Regions from separate parts of the Actinacidiphila reveromycinica genome, predicted to be linked through region 2. Evidence: riboswitches for the same ligand, from Rfam matches in the RefSeq annotation. Region 2 holds a riboswitch; the other holds the start of a gene.
The links. Region 2 has a riboswitch for glycine ahead of gcvP (aminomethyl-transferring glycine dehydrogenase). Riboswitches for the same ligand answer to the same signal wherever they lie in the genome.

Region 1 (7,784 bases), 1.7 Mb from region 2:
CTTTCCCCTCGTACAGCTCTTCGCACGACATCAAACCAGGTCGAGTGTGCCCAGCGGTATGGCGACCGACTCAAGCGGAACCGGCTATAGACCGGCTATACGGCCGTTGAACGGACGCGGCGGGCGGCTTCAGTCGCGGGCGAAGAACGGCTGCACCGTCTCCAGCATCCAGTCCCCCACCGGGTCCTGCGCCACGTCCAGCAGGATCAGGTGCACCGGCCAGGGGGGCTGCGCCGCGCCCAGCGCCCGGCCGAGCGCGTCCATCGCGGCGGCCCGGTCCTCCTCGGTCCAGCCGTCGAGTTCCACGCCGACGAACAGGGCGGGCGGCTCCTCCTCGACGACGGCCAGGGCCCGCCGTGCGGTGAGCACCACCGGGGTGACCGCGAACTCGCCGGCCGCGGCGGCCAGGAAGTCCACCGGCTCGGCGTCGTGGTCCGGCTCCCACAGCCGCACCCGGGCACCGGACGGCGCGTCGCCGCCGCGTACCCCGGCGAACGCCGGGGCCCGCTCGCCCGGCGCCGGCCGGCACAGCTCGGCCACCGCGGCGGGGGGCAGCGGCACCCCGACCGCGCCGCCGGGGTTGACCGCGATCCCCACCAGCGGCGGCAGCCCGCGGGCGAACTCGTGCACCGGCGCGACCGTGCAGGACATGCCGTCCGCGGCCTGCCGGAACTGCTGCTCGGAGCTGAACACCGGGACGTAGGGCGCGCCGCCGAGCACGACGGTCGGCAGGTCGAGGTCGGCCGCGTCGGGCGAGCCGCCGTTCGGCAGCGGCACCCACACCCGGGACCGGCCGAGCACCTCCAGCAGCCTGGGCGTGGCCGACGGGTTGCCGAGGCTGGCGGCCAGCACCTCTTCCAGCTCGTTGGCCGGCCATATGTACGGCGCCGGATTCTCCATGTCCACCCTTGTCCGCCCGAGTACCGCGTCTTTTGCGTCGTGCCCGGGAAACCCTAACCGCTGCCGGGGGCCGAGCACCCTGGGCATGCAATGATGAGTGCCACAACTTGCATACCGGCCGTTCGAGGCCGCGCGGGAGAGTCCCGGACCGGCGCACGCGACCAGCTCGCGGGCGGTGGACCGGGCGCCGAAGGAGCAAGCCCTCCCTTGAATCTCTCAGGCACAGATACCGCGCGGGCGAGGCAGATCTGAAAAGCGGCGGAGCCGTCGGCGCACCCCTGTCGGGTGCGTGCGGCCCCGCCCACCCAAGGTGCAAACCGGGGCCCGCGCGTGCGGGGGTTCACGGTGAACCTCTCAGGTTCCGATGACAGATGGGGAGTGTCCGATCTGTCGTCCCCTCCTCTTCCCGAGACCGAGCCTGGGAGCCTGTCACCGATGAGCGAACCCCGTCGTACCGCGCTCGACGCCCTGCACCGTGCCCTCGGCGCGACCATGACCGACTTCGCGGGCTGGGACATGCCGCTGCGCTACGCCAGCGAGCGCGAGGAGCACCAGGCCGTGCGCACCCGGGCCGGCCTGTTCGACCTGTCGCACATGGGCGAGATCACCGTGACGGGTCCGCAGGCGGGCGAGGCGCTCGACCACGCCCTGGTCGGCCACCTGTCCGCGCTGGCGGTGGGCCGGGCCCGCTACACGATGATCTGCGCGCCCGACGGCGGCATCCTCGACGACCTGATCGTGTACCGGCTCGGCGAGCAGGAGTTCATGGTCGTCGCCAACGCCTCCAACGCGCAGACGGTGCTCGACGCGGTCGCGCTGCGGGCGGCCGGGTACGACGCGCGGGTCCGCGACGACCGCGAGGCGTACGCGCTGCTGGCGGTCCAGGGCCCGCAGGCCCCGGCGATCATGAAGGCGGTGACCGACGCCGACCTGGACGGGCTGAAGTACTACGCCGGCCTGCCCGGCACGGTGGCCGGGGTGCAGGCGCTGATCGCCCGTACCGGCTACACCGGTGAGGACGGCTTCGAGTTGTTCGTGGCGCCGGCCGACGCCGAGCGGCTGTGGCAGGCGCTGACCGCGGCCGGCGAGGCGTCGGGGCTGGTGCCGTGCGGGCTGTCCTGCCGGGACACGCTGCGCCTGGAGGCCGGCATGCCGCTGTACGGCCACGAGCTGACCGCCTCGGTGACGCCGTTCGACGCCGGGCTGGGCCGGGTGGTCAAGTTCGACAAGCCCGGGGACTTCGTCGGGCGCACCGCGCTGGGCGCCGCCGCCGAGCGGGCCGCCGACCTGCCGCCGCGCAAGCTCGTCGGGCTGGTCGCGCAGGGCCGCCGGGTGCCGCGGGCCGGCTACCCGGTGACCGACGCGTCGGGCGCGGTGATCGGCGAGGTCACCTCGGGCGCCCCGTCGCCGACCCTGGGCAGGCCGATCGCGATGGCGTACGTGGACGCGGCGCACGCGGCGCCCGGCACCCCGGGGGTCGCGGTGGACATCCGCGGGTCGAAGGAGCCGTACGACGTCGTGGCGCTGCCGTTCTACCGGCGCGAGCGCTGAGCGCGACCGCTGGGAGCGTCCGGGCATGGCCCGCGGGTGTGGCCGGGCATGGCCTCGGTGCCTGGCCCGGCACCTGAGGGCCCCTGCGCCTGGCCCCGCCCCCTGTGACAACGGGGCGGACGCCCGCCCCCGCCCCGTTCCCCTACCTTTCCGTTTGCCGTGCCGCGCACGCGAGCACCCCTGTCGATCCGGGAGAATCCAGCCATGAGCATCAACCCTGAGCAGCTTCGTTACAGCAAGGAGCACGAGTGGCTCTCCGCCCCCGCCGACGGCGCGGCCACCGTGGGCATCACCTCGCACGCCGCCGACGCGCTCGGTGACGTGGTCTTCGTCCAGCTCCCCGAGGTGGGCGCCACGGTGACCGCGGGCGAGACCTGCGGCGAGCTGGAGTCCACCAAGTCGGTCAGCGACCTGTACTCGCCGGTGGGCGGCGAGGTCACCGAGGTGAACCAGGACGTCGTCGACGACCCGTCACTGGTGAACTCCGCCCCCTTCGAGGGCGGCTGGCTGTTCCGGGTGAAGGTGGCCGACGAGCCGTCCGACCTGCTGTCCGCCGCCGAGTACGACGCCTTCATCGAGAACTGAGGGACCCGCGATGTCGCTGCTGAACCAGTCCCTGCACGCCTTCGACCCCGACGTGGCGGCCGCGGTCGACGCCGAGCTCAACCGCCAGCAGTCCACGCTGGAGATGATCGCGTCCGAGAACTTCGCCCCGGTCGCCGTGCTGGAGGCCCAGGGCTCGGTGCTGACCAACAAGTACGCGGAGGGCTACCCGGGCCGCCGCTACTACGGCGGCTGCGAACACGTCGACGTGATCGAGCAGCTCGCCATCGACCGGGTCAAGGCGCTGTTCGGCGCCGAGTCGGCGAACGTGCAGCCGCACTCCGGCGCCCAGGCGAACGCCGCCGCGATGTTCGCCCTGCTCAAGCCGGGCGACACCATCCTCGGCCTGGACCTGGCGCACGGCGGGCACCTGACCCACGGCATGAAGATCAACTTCTCCGGCAAGCTCTACAAGGTGGCCGCCTACCACGTGGACGCCGAGACCAGCCGGGTCGACATGGCCGAGGTCGAGCGGCTGGCCAAGGAGCACCGCCCGCAGCTCATCGTGGCCGGCTGGTCCGCCTACCCGCGGCAGCTCGACTTCGCGGAGTTCCGCCGGATCGCCGACGAGGTCGGCGCGTACCTGATGGTGGACATGGCGCACTTCGCCGGCCTGGTCGCCGCCGGGCTGCACCCCTCCCCCGTGCCGTACGCCGACGTGGTCACCACCACGACCCACAAGACGCTCGGCGGGCCGCGCGGCGGGGTGATCCTGGCCAGGGCGGACCTCGCCAAGAAGATCAACTCGGCGGTCTTCCCGGGGCAGCAGGGCGGCCCGCTGGAGCACGTGATCGCGGCGAAGGCGGTGGCGTTCAAGGCCGCGGCCACCGACGAGTTCAAGGACCGCCAGGCCCGCACGCTGGAAGGCGCGAAGATCCTCGCCGACCGGCTGGCCCGGCCCGACGTGGCGGAGCTCGGCGTCTCCGTGCTCTCCGGGGGCACCGACGTGCACCTGGTCCTGGTCGACCTGCGCAACTCCGCGCTCGACGGCCAGCAGGCCGAGGACCGGCTGCACACGGTCGGCATCACCGTCAACCGCAACGCGGTCCCGAACGACCCGCGGCCCCCGATGGTCACCTCGGGCCTGCGGATCGGCACGCCCGCGCTGGCCACGCGGGGCTTCGGCGCCGACGACTTCCGGGAGGTCGCCGACATCATCGCGGCGACCCTCACCGCGTCGCCGGCCTTCCCGCCGTCGGAGAGCGCGCCCCTGCGCAAGCGGGTCACCGCGCTGGCCGACAAGCACCCGCTGTACCCGGCGCTGTAGCCGGCGGCCGGTCCGTGGGCCGCCTCACCCCGCTCCGCGTCGTCGCGGACGCCTCGCGCGTGCGAAGCTCGGGGGGAGGGGCGGACCCGGACCGGCGTCCGTGCCGGACGTGTCCGGCGTGCGGCGCGACCGATCCGGACGCACCCGACGCGGCGCCCGATCCGGACGCACCCGACGCGGCGCGCCCCACCCGGGCGCACCCGCCGCACCTGCCCGCCGGGCGCGGCCGCAGCACCACCCCGCGGACAACGGCGTCCGCGATACCCAGGAGCTAGGAACCCGTGGCAATCTCCGTCTTCGACCTGTTCTCCATCGGCATAGGGCCCTCCAGCTCGCACACCGTCGGCCCGATGCGGGCGGCGAACATCTTCGTGCACCGCCTGAAGAACGAGGCGCTGCTCGCGCACACCGCCTCCGTCCGGGCCGAGCTGTTCGGCTCGCTCGGCGCCACCGGCCACGGCCACGGCACCCCGAAGGCGGTGCTGCTCGGGCTGTCCGGCCACGCGCCGCGCACCGTGGACGTCGAGACGGCCGACGACGAGGTCGCCCGGATCCGCGCGGAACGCCGGCTGGCCCTGCTGGGCACCCACGAGATCGCGTTCGACCCCGACGCCGACCTGGTGCTGCACCGGCGCCGCTCGCTGCCCTACCACGCCAACGGGATGACGCTGTCCGCCCGCGACGAGGCGGGCGAGGTGCTGCTGGCGAAGACGTACTACTCGGTGGGCGGCGGCTTCGTGGTGGACGAGGACGCCGTCGGCGAGGACCGGATCAAGCTGGACGACACGGTGCTGCGGCACCCCTTCCGCACCGGCGACGAGCTGCTGCGGCTGTCCCGGGAGACCGGGCTGTCGATCTCCGCGCTGATGATGGAGAACGAGAAGGCGTGGCGCAGCGAGGCGGACATCCGGGCCGGCCTGCTGGAGATCTGGCAGGTGATGCGGGCGTGCGTGGAGCGCGGCATGAGCCGGGAGGGCATCCTGCCCGGCGGCCTGAAGGTGCGCCGCCGCGCCGCGCAGTCCGCCCGCCAGCTACGGGCCGAGGGCGACCCGTCCACCCGTGCGATGGAGTGGATCACCCTGTACGCGATGGCGGTCAACGAGGAGAACGCGGCGGGCGGGCGCGTGGTCACCGCCCCCACGAACGGCGCCGCCGGGATCATCCCGGCCGTCCTGCACTACTACCTGGCGTTCGTCTGCTCGCCGGCCACGTCCGCCGCCGACCGGGACGACGCGGTGGTCCGCTTCCTGCTGGCCGCGGGGGCGATCGGGATGCTCTTCAAGGAGAACGCCTCGATCTCCGGCGCCGAGGTCGGCTGCCAGGGCGAGGTCGGCTCCGCCTGCTCGATGGCCGCGGGCGGCCTCGCGGAGGTCCTCGGGCTCACCCCCGAGCAGGTCGAGAACGCGGCCGAGATCGGCATGGAGCACAACCTCGGCCTCACCTGCGACCCCGTGGGCGGCCTGGTCCAGATCCCCTGCATCGAGCGCAACGGCATGGCGGCGGTCAAGGCGGTCACCGCCGCCCGCATGGCGATGCGCGGCGACGGCCGCCACCACGTCTCCCTGGACAAGGTCATCAAGACCATGAAGCAGACCGGGGCGGACATGAAGGTCAAGTACAAGGAGACCGCCCGCGGCGGCCTCGCCGTCAACGTCATCGAGTGCTGACGGCGTAGGGCCTGACCTGCGGGTTCCCGTCTTTCAGCTCTATCCCCGCGCGAGCGGGGGTGGTCCGGCTGCGCCGACGGGCTCTCGCGCCGGATCGTCGAGGTTCGCCCAGCCGATGTGCCCCATCTGCACGCCTTCGCCCGGGTGACGGCTGATTTTGGTGGTCGGGGGTCACGTGAGGCCGGCTGCGATGGCGAGGCGTACGGCCTCGGCCCGGCCCTGGAGGCCGGCTTTGGTGAACAGCTTGTTGATGTGGGTCTTGACGGTGGCCTCGCCGATCAAGAGCTGCTGGGCGATGGCACGGTTGGGCAGGCCCTGGCCGATGAGGGTGAGGACTTCGCGTTCGCGGGGGGTGAGGTCCGGGGGAAGGGTTGGCGCGGGTGCGGGCTGGCGGGTGCGGGCGGCGACCAGGAGGCGGTTCTGGACTTCGCGGTCGAGGACGGACTGTCCCGCGGCGGCGGCTCGGATGGCGCGCATGATGTCCTGGCGTCCCGCGTTCTTGGTGAGGTAGCCGCGGGCGCCGGCGCCGAGTGCGGCCAGGATGGAGTCGTCGTCGGCGAAGGTGGTCAGTACCACGACGGCGATCTGCGGGTGCTCCTCGCTCAGACGGCGGGTCGTCTCGATGCCGTCCATTCCAGGCATGCGCAGATCCATCAGGACGACGTCCACCGAGGTGGCGGCAGCGGCGGACAGAACCTGGGTGCCATCGGCCGCAGCGGTGACGACCTCGATGTCCTCGGACAGGTCGAGTACCGCGGCCAGCGATTCGCGGACAGCGGCCTGGTCGTCGGCGACGATCACCTTCAACGGGAGCGGGTGGTCGGTTGCTTCGTTCATCTCGGGATCACTGCCTCCACCTGCCAGCCGCCTTGGTCTCGTCCCTCGGTGATGGGGCCCGCCGTGAGTGTGCCGCCCAGCAAAGTCACCCGTTCACGCATCCCGATCAGTCCCATTCCGCTGCCGGCACCCGCGCCCGCGCCCGCCGCGTCGCGCGGAGGCCCGTTGCGGACCCTCAGTGTCGTCGAGGCGGCGGCCACCAGTTCCACATGGACGCTGCCGCCCGGGGCGTGCCGGGCCGCGTTGGTCAGGGCCTCCTGGGCGATCCGCAGCAGGCCCTGGGTGATCTGGGCGGGCAGCTCACGGAGGGTTCCGGTCACGGTCAGGGCATCGCGGTGACCGGACGACTCGACCATCGCGGTCAGGCTCTCGCGCAGCGGAAGCGAGTCCTCGCGCAGCGCGTGGACGGCCCACTGGGCCTGCTCCAAGCTCTCCTTGACCATGCTGTGCGCCTTGTCGTGGGCTTCGCGGACCTTCGCCAGGTCGCCGGTGTCGATCAGCGCGTCGGCCAGTTCCAGATGCATGTTGACTGCGGCCAGTGAGTGGGCCAGTACGTCGTGGACGTCCCGTGCGATGCGACTGCGTTCGGTGAGGACGAGGGCCTGTGCCTCGGCGCGGGCGGCCCGCCCGGCTGCTTCGGCGGAGGCGGCCATCGCCTCCACGGCGCTCTGTCTGCTGCGGCTGAGGATCCCGGCCAGGACCGGCAGGCCGGTCGTCAGCTCCACGATGGAAGGCAGTAGTGCATGCCCGGGCCCGATGCGCAGGTACACGATACCGGTGCACAGCAGGGCGGACAGCGCCGCCAGAAGCAGCGCCTGTCGGAGCGGGAGCCGGTAGCCGGCGTGGCCGACGAGGAAGTACGCGAACAGGTAACTGGAGCCGCTGGAGGCCACCCCGAGCAGAAGGGCCGCCGCCACGAGACCGACGGACAGCCAGAGCAGGGCGATACGGGGCAGGAG
Region 2 (7,784 bases):
CGGGTGGGTGAGGTAGTCGCCGGTGCGCAGCAGCGCGTCGGGCAGCGCGTCGGCGGTGGCGTCGTCGAGCGCGTCGAGGTCGACGGTGGCGGCGCCGAACGCGGCGAGCACCGCGGCCAGCGCGGCGCGGTCGGTGGTCTCGTCGCAGGCGACGCCGACGTGGTCGGCGTCGGTCTGCCGCAGGTTGACGCCGGCCGCGCGGGCGGCGGCCACCACGTCGGCGGCCCGGCCCGGCACCCTCGCGGTCAGGGTGTCGAAGAACGCGTCCCCGACGACCTCGACGCCGGCCGCGCGCAGGCCCGCGGCGAGCACCGCGGCGTAGCGGTGGGTGCGGCGCGCGATGGCGGCCAGTCCGTCGGGCCCGTGGTAGACGGCGTACATGCCGGCCATCACCGCGAGCAGCACCTGGGCGGTGCAGATGTTGCTGGTGGCCTTCTCGCGCCGGATGTGCTGCTCGCGCGTCTGGAGGGCCAGCCGGAAGGCGGTGTCGCCGTCGGCGTCGACGGAGACGCCGACGAGCCGGCCCGGCAGGTTGCGGGCGTAGGAGTCGCGGACCGCCATGTAGCCGGCGTGCGGGCCGCCGAAGCCCATCGGGACGCCGAAGCGCTGGGTGGTGCCGACCGCGATGTCCGCGCCGAGCTCGCCGGGCGGGGTGAGCAGGGTCAGCGCCAGCAGGTCGGCGGCCACGGTGACGATCGCACCCAGGTCGTGCGCCTGCTCGATGACCGGCCGCAGGTCGCGTACGGCGCCCGAGGCGCCCGGGTACTGGAGCAGCACCCCGGTGACGCCGCGCTTGGCGACGTCGGCGGGGATGCCCGCGGACAGGTCGGCGGTGACGACCTCGACGCCGGTCGGTTCGGCGCGGGTGCGGATCACCGCGAGGGTCTGCGGGAAGGTGTCGGCATCGACGAGGTAGACGCCGTTCCTGACCTTGCCGACCCGGCGGGACAGCGCCATCGCCTCGGCGGCCGCGGTGCCCTCGTCCAGCAGGGAGGCCCCCGAGGTGGGCAGACCGGTGAGGTCGGCGACGACGGTCTGGAAGTTCAGCAGCGCTTCGAGGCGGCCCTGCGAGATCTCCGGCTGGTACGGGGTGTAGGCGGTGTACCAGGCGGGGTTCTCCAGCACGTTGCGCAGGATGACCGGCGGGGTGAAGGTGCCGTAGTAGCCCAGGCCGATCATCGGGGTGAGCACCTGGTTGCGGTCGGCGAGCGCCCGCAGTTCGGCGAGTGCCTCGGCCTCCGTGACGGCGGCGGGCAGGCCGAGCGCCCCGGTGCTCCTGATGGTGTCGGGGACGGCCGCGGCGGTCAGTTCGTCCAGCGAGCCGTAGCCCACCTGGGCGAGCATCTTGGCCTGCGCCCCGACGTCGGGACCGATGTGGCGGCGGGCGAAGGGCCGGCCTGCCTCGAGCTCGGCGAGCGTGGTTCGGCGGTCACTCATCTTCGGGGGCCTCCTGGTCTGTGACGACCTTCGGGGGTGCCGTCACGGGCACCCGTACGGCCTCCCCCTCTGTCATCAGAACCTGAGAGCTTCACCGCCCCGGCCACGGGGCGGCTTTCACCGTCGGTGAGGACGCGTCCCGGCGGCCGCGCTGCTTCCGGGACAGGTCCTGCTTTCCAGAGTGACCTCGCCCGAGCGGTACGGATGCCTGAGAGTTTCCGGGGAGGATTTGCTCCTTCGGCGTCCTCCGCCACCCGCCGCCAGGCGGGCTCTTGGAGGACTCTCCCGCACGGGGTCGACGGCCTGCTGCCAGCCTACCAGCGCGTTCCGGGGCACGGGTGGGGACAGGTGCCGAGTCGACACCGCCCCGATCGTGGCTTTGGGTAGGAAGAAGCATCCGCCGTGTGACGGCGGCCCGGGGTTGGTCGGAGTGCTTGGAGGGACCGTGCGAACCGACATCGATCCGCGCAGCCTGATCGGCCGCCGCGCCTTCGACCGTGACGGGACGAGGATCGGCACGGTGGACGAGGTCTACCTCGACGACGCGACCGGCACGCCGGAGTGGGCGGCGGTGCGCACCGGCCTGTTCACCCGGGACGCGTTCGTGCCGCTCGGCCCGAGCGAGCTGGACGGCGACACGCTGCGAGTGCCGTACGAGAAGGCACTGATCAAGGACGCGCCGGACTTCGGGGTGGGCCGGCACCTGTCGCCCGAGCAGGAGTTGCAGCTCTACCACCACTACGGGATGGACGTGCCGCGCGCGGGCGCCGAGCGGGCGCCGTCCGGGGACTTCGGGGAGCTGGCCGACGGGGAGTGAGCGGGCACGGCCGCCGGCGCGGAGCCGGGGGGCGGGCCCCTGTGCTCTACGGGGTCTCCCGGGCCGCCGGTGCGTCCTGGGGGTCCGGGGCCGCCTCCGACACGTGCCGGGTGCCCGGGGCGCCCGGCGGGCCGTGCTCCCGCTGGGCGGCCAGCGGGAGCGGGTCGCTGCGGCTGAGCGCCGGGTCGTCGACCGGGAAGGTGCGCACCCGGCCCGGCCGGCTGTCCGAGGGCACCTCGAAGCGCACGGTCACCCGCCCGACACCGCTGCCCTGCACCCATCCGGCGCCGTGGACCTCGTGGACGACGTCGTGGCCGGGCAGCCAGCGGTTCGCCCGCTCGGGTGCCGGCGGCGGGCTGCTGGGCAGCGGCTCGGGGACGCCCTGGTCGGACCCGCCGTGCAGGGCGAGCTCGCTCTCGGCGTGGGCGAACAGGTCCTCCTGGGTGAAGTCGGCCAGCCCGGCGACGCCCACCCCGAGCAGCCGCACGCCTCCGGTGGTGTCGACGGCCTCGGCGAGGCGGCGGGCGGTCTCGCGGACCACGGCCGGGTCGTCGGTGGGGGCGCGCAGCGTCTCGGAGCGGGTGAGCGTGGAGAAGTCGTACCGCCGGACCTTGACCACCACGGTGCGGCCGGAGCGGCCGGCCCCGCGCAACCGCTGCACGCAGCGCTCGGCGAGCCGGTCGATCTCGTACCGCACATGGGCGCGGTCGGTCAGATCGGTGTCGAAGGTGTCCTCGACCGAGATGGACTTGACGTCGCGGTCGGCGACGACGGGGCGGTTGTCGACACCGGCGGCCATGGCGTGCAGGCCGGCGCCGTGGGCCTTCCCGAGCAGCCGGACCAGCTCGCCCTCGCCGGCCCGGGAGATCTCGGCGACGGTGAGGATGCCGGCCCTGCGCAGGTGCTCGGCGGTGGCCGGGCCGACCCCCGGCAGGGTGCGCACCGGCATCGGGTCCAGCAGCGCCCGCTCGGTGCCGGGCTCGACCACCACCAGGCCGTCCGGCTTGGCCTTCTCCGAGGCGATCTTGGCGAGCAGCTTGGAGCCGGCCAGCCCGACCGAGGCGGTCAGGCCGGTGGCGGCCCTGATGTCGGCGCGCAGCCCGCGGGCCACGGCCCTCGGGTCGCCGGCGTGCCCGCCCGCCTCCAGGTCGACGAACGCCTCGTCGACGCTCAGGGGCTCTATCAGGGGTGATGCCTCGCGCAGCAGGGCCATGACGATCTCGCTGATCTGGCGGTAGATGCCGAAGCGCGGCACGAGGTAGGCCGCGTGGGGGGCGAGCCGGCGGGCGTGCGCCATGGCCATGGCGGAGTGGACGCCGTGCACGCGTGCCTCGTAGGACGCGGTCGAGACCACACCGCGGGGTCCCAGGCCGCCGACCACCACCGGCTTGCCCCGCAGGCTGGGCTTGGACGCCTGCTCGACCGCGGCGAAGAACGCGTCCATGTCCAGGTGGAGGATCGTCGGCGCACTTCTCACACCTCCAGCGTCCCGCATACCGCCGACATCAGCCGTACACGTGTACGGCGACGGCGGGTCGGGCGGCCGGACGCCCTCGGACCCGGGTGCTTCAGACCGCCTTGTTGCGGCGGCGGGCCAGCTCGTCGGCCGGGTTGTGCCCGACCAGGGTCTCGCCGGTGTCCACGCGCTCGCCGTGCATCTGGGACAGCGCGCTCTCCACGTCGCGCCACACCACGCCGACCGCGATCCCGAAGATGCCCTGGCCGCCCTGGAGGAGCTGGACCACCTCGTCGGGCGACGTGCACTCGTAGACGGTCGCGCCGTCGCTCATCAGCGTCATCCGGGCCAGCTCGCCGGGGCCGACCGAGCGCAGGTGCTGGACGGCGGTGCGGATGTTCTGGAGGGAGACACCGGTGTCGAGCAGCCGCTTGACGATCTTGAGCACGACGACGTCGGAGAAGCCGTACAGCCGCTGGGTGCCCGATCCGTAGGCCGGGCGGACGCTGGGCTCGACCAGGCCGGTGCGGGCCCAGTAGTCCAACTGGCGGTAGGTGATGCCGGTGGCGGCACATGCCGCCGGGCCGCGGTAGCCGACCTGCTCGGACGGCGTCTCGGCCGGTGGGCCGCCGTCCGCGCCCACCGCCGCGGGGGCGAGCGCCCCCCGGGCCGGATACGGGCCGCCGGTCGCCAAACCGTCGCCGGTACTTCTCACGACGCCCTCCGTCCCCTTCGCGTCCGCTGGCCGCGCGCACGTGCCACCGGACTTTCCCTTCTGACGGTAGGCAGTCGTCACACGTGCGTCAACGATCGCCACGCTCGGCACGCCGAGTGAAATTCACCCCAGGAGTGGTTTGCTCCGAGCGCACAGCGGGAACACAGTTCCGAATGGCTGCATGGCGGCAACCTTGCCCCCTTTGGGGGCGGTATGGCGCGTCCGCCCCGGGCGGGCGTCACCCGGTCGCGCCGCGCCCGTCCGGGCGTCGTCCTGCGCGCGGTCGCGGCCCGCGCCAGGTGGCGACCGGTCTGCCGCTCGCGTCCTACCGGTCCCCACGGCCCCGCCGACCGGCGGAGCCTACTGGTTGCTGGTCCCGAAGTCCTCGGGCGAGATCTGGTCGAGGAACTCGCGGAACTTCTCCACCTCGTCCTCCTGCTCGTCCGGGATCGCGATCCCCGCGTCGTCCAGCACACCGTCGCTGCCGTAGATCGGCGTGCCGGTGCGCAGGGCGAGCGCTATGGCGTCGGACGGGCGGGCACTGACCTCCACCCCGCCGGCGAAGACCAGCTCCGCATAGAACACGCCGTCCCTCAGGTCGGTGATGCGCACCTCCGTCAGCGTCTGTCCCACCGCCTCGAGCACGTCCTTGAAGAGGTCGTGAGTCAGCGGTCGCGCAGGCGTCATGCCCTGCTGCGCGAAAGCGATGGCCGTCGCCTCTCCCGGCCCGATCCAGATGGGCAGGTACCGGTCGCCTCCTACTTCACGCAGGAGCACGATCGGTTGGTTGGAGGGCATTTCGACCCGGACACCCACAACGTCGAGCTCGTTCACACCAGCAACCCTAGGCCGTGCCTGCGGGGTTTGGGTAGTCGGGCAGCCGCCGGGCGCGGCTCCGAGGCGTTCCGGAACCCGCCTCCGCCAGGCGGTTCGCCCCCGCGGATGCCGCTCCGGGCCGCGGTTCCGGCCGCGATCCGACCGAAATCCGACGCCGGGAGGGGCGGCGCGGCGCAGGTCGGCCGGCCGCCGGTGCCCGCCGTCGGACCCGCGGAACCGGGCCGGGGGGCGGGGCGTGGAACCGGACCGCTCGTGCCCGGACCGAGGGGCCGAACCGTGCGGCCGGACCGGGGACGCGCGGCCGCGATCAGTCCAGTCGGACCCGCAGCGCCGACTGCACCATCGCGGCGTGCAGCCGCACCGACAGCATGGCGAGCTCCCGGGCGGTCGCCTCGGCGTGCAGCCGGGTCTGCGGGTTGCGGTGCCGGCGCAGCGGCGCCACCACCTGCTCGACCAGGCCCGCCTCCCGGTCGGCGGCGGCCTTCACCGCGCGCAGGTGGCGCGGCTCCAGTCCGAAACGCCCGAGGTCCACGATCAGCCGGGCCACGTTCACCGCGTCCGCGGCGTAGCCGCCGTCGGCGTCCGGCAGGACCAGCCCGTAGGACTCCCACTCGGCGAGGGCGTCCCCGCCGGCCCCGGTGGCGGCCAGCAGCTCGTCGCGGCCGATCCGCATCCGGGCGGGCTCCTCGGGCTCCATGGAGCCGTCCAGCACCCCGCGGGACTCGCCGGGGCCCGGCAGCGCCACCGGCTCGCCCCGGTCGAGGGCGTCCAGGTGCTCGCGGATCACCCGCAGGGGCAGGTAGTGGTCCCGCTGCACCCGCAGCACGTAGGCGAGCCGCTCCACGTCCGCGACACCGAACTTCCGGTACCCCGAGGGGGTGCGCTGCGGCTCCACCAGCCCCTCCGCCTCCAGGAAGCGGATCTTGGAGATGGTGACCTCGGGGAACTCGTCCCGCAGCCGGGACAGCACCGCGCCGATACTCAGCAGGGTGCCGTCCTCTGCGGCCGGGACGGTGGCGGTGCCGTCACCGGCACCGCCTGTCGATCGCGGCATGCGCACCTTCCCTGGGACCTGCGGCGGGAGGGTCAGACACCCGCCTGGCTCGCGTAGAACACGAGCCGGTACTTGCCGATCTGCACCTCGTCCCCGTTGGAAAGCTGCACCGCGTCGATCCGCTCCCGGTTGACGTAGGTGCCGTTGAGGCTGCCCACGTCGGAGACGGTGAACACGCCGTCGGCCCCGCGCCGGAACTCCACGTGGCGGCGCGAGACCGTCACGTCGTCCAGGAAGATGTCGCTCTGCGGGTGCCGGCCGGCGGTGGTCAGCTCGCCGTCCAGCAGGAAGCGGCTGCCGGAGTTCGGCCCCCGGCGCACCACCAGCAGCGCCGAGCCCAGGGGCAGCGCGGCCACGGCCGCCTGCGCCTCCGGGGAGAGCGACGGCATCGGGGTCTGGCCGGTCGCCTCGGCCTCGTACGCCTCGATGCTGGAGATCGAGATCGTCGAGGTGGTCTCCGACGGCCGCTCGAACGACCCGGTGCCCTGCCCCGCGCGCAGCGGCGCGCCGCAGTTGTTGCAGAAGCGGCTCGCCGCCGCGTTCTGGTGCCCGCACCTGCCGCAGACCAGCACGCCCTGCTCACCACCCGTGTCCGAGGCCGAAGATTCCCCGAAACCTATGCGGGGCGCCGAACCGTGGTCAACAGGCGCCACGCCGGGCGCGGCCGAAAATCCGCCGTCCTGCTGCGGCGCGTCCGCGCGGAACAGCGGACGCTCCGCCGGCTGGCCGGTGTCCTCCTCACCACTTCGCGGCGCACGGTGGCGTGCCGTGGCCGGGTCACCCGACTGGCGGGCGCTCTTGCCGAACAACTTCCCAAACAACTTCACGGGCGATTCCCCTTGAAAGAAGCAGACCCGCCCGTGGGGCAGGACGAACTCTCACTACTCACAGTTTCCACCACTCAGCACCCGGCCAGGCCCCCGACCCCCGCCTCATTGGGATGACCGAGCGTAGTCAGGCTGCTCCGACGGCCGCAAGGCATCCACGACGATCTTCTGCGACCTGACCACATCGGCACTCGCCTGCTCCTTCTCCAGCGTCTGAACCACCCCGCCGGGGATGTTCAGCGCGGGTTCGAGATCCGGCGGGTTCCCGATGACCTTGAAGACGTACGGCTGGGCCAGTCGGTGCCCGTCCACGAGCACGCTGTTCGTGCTGTCGGTGAAGTAAGTGTCGCTGATCACGCGCACGTTGTTCACCTGGATCGCCTCCGCCCCCGCCGCACGCAGCTCCTGGACGGTGTCCAGCAGCGAGTCCGCCTCGACCTGGTCGTGCGGGTCCTTGACCGTCAGGGTGATCCCCGGGCCCTTCGCCGCCACCGTACCGGCCAGGACACCGAGCTCCCTGGCCTTCTCCTGCGTCTGCTTGAGCGCCTCCGCAGCCTGGTCGGAGCTGGTCTCCAGCTCGCTGCGCTGGTTCTCCAGCCCGCGCTTCTCGTCCTGGAGCCGCTGGCCGCGGTTGTCCAGCT

Region 1: linked by a shared signal. The riboswitch ahead of gcvT (glycine cleavage system aminomethyltransferase GcvT) and the one ahead of gcvP (aminomethyl-transferring glycine dehydrogenase) in region 2 are both predicted to bind glycine.

What each region holds. Positions count from the first base shown of each region.
Region 1 covers NZ_AP018365.1:6,158,888-6,166,671, reverse strand. The annotation lists gene RVR_RS26265 (enhanced serine sensitivity protein SseB) at 130-900, opposite strand; glycine riboswitch at 1,024-1,142, shown strand; gene gcvT (glycine cleavage system aminomethyltransferase GcvT) at 1,336-2,451, shown strand; gene gcvH (glycine cleavage system protein GcvH) at 2,656-3,036, shown strand; gene glyA (serine hydroxymethyltransferase) at 3,047-4,321, shown strand; gene RVR_RS26245 (L-serine ammonia-lyase) at 4,603-5,988, shown strand; gene RVR_RS26240 (response regulator) at 6,160-6,825, opposite strand; gene RVR_RS26235 (sensor histidine kinase) at 6,822-7,784, opposite strand, start outside.
Region 2 covers NZ_AP018365.1:7,883,918-7,891,701, reverse strand. The annotation lists gene gcvP (aminomethyl-transferring glycine dehydrogenase) at 1-1,437, opposite strand, end outside; glycine riboswitch at 1,497-1,623, opposite strand; glycine riboswitch at 1,624-1,735, opposite strand; gene RVR_RS33560 (PRC-barrel domain-containing protein) at 1,883-2,254, shown strand; gene RVR_RS33555 (DNA polymerase IV) at 2,301-3,731, opposite strand; gene RVR_RS33550 (MerR family transcriptional regulator) at 3,823-4,425, opposite strand; gene RVR_RS33545 (bifunctional nuclease family protein) at 4,786-5,259, opposite strand; gene ftsR (transcriptional regulator FtsR) at 5,570-6,316, opposite strand; gene RVR_RS38175 (double zinc ribbon and FHA domain-containing protein) at 6,349-7,143, opposite strand; gene RVR_RS33530 (DUF881 domain-containing protein) at 7,249-7,784, opposite strand, start outside.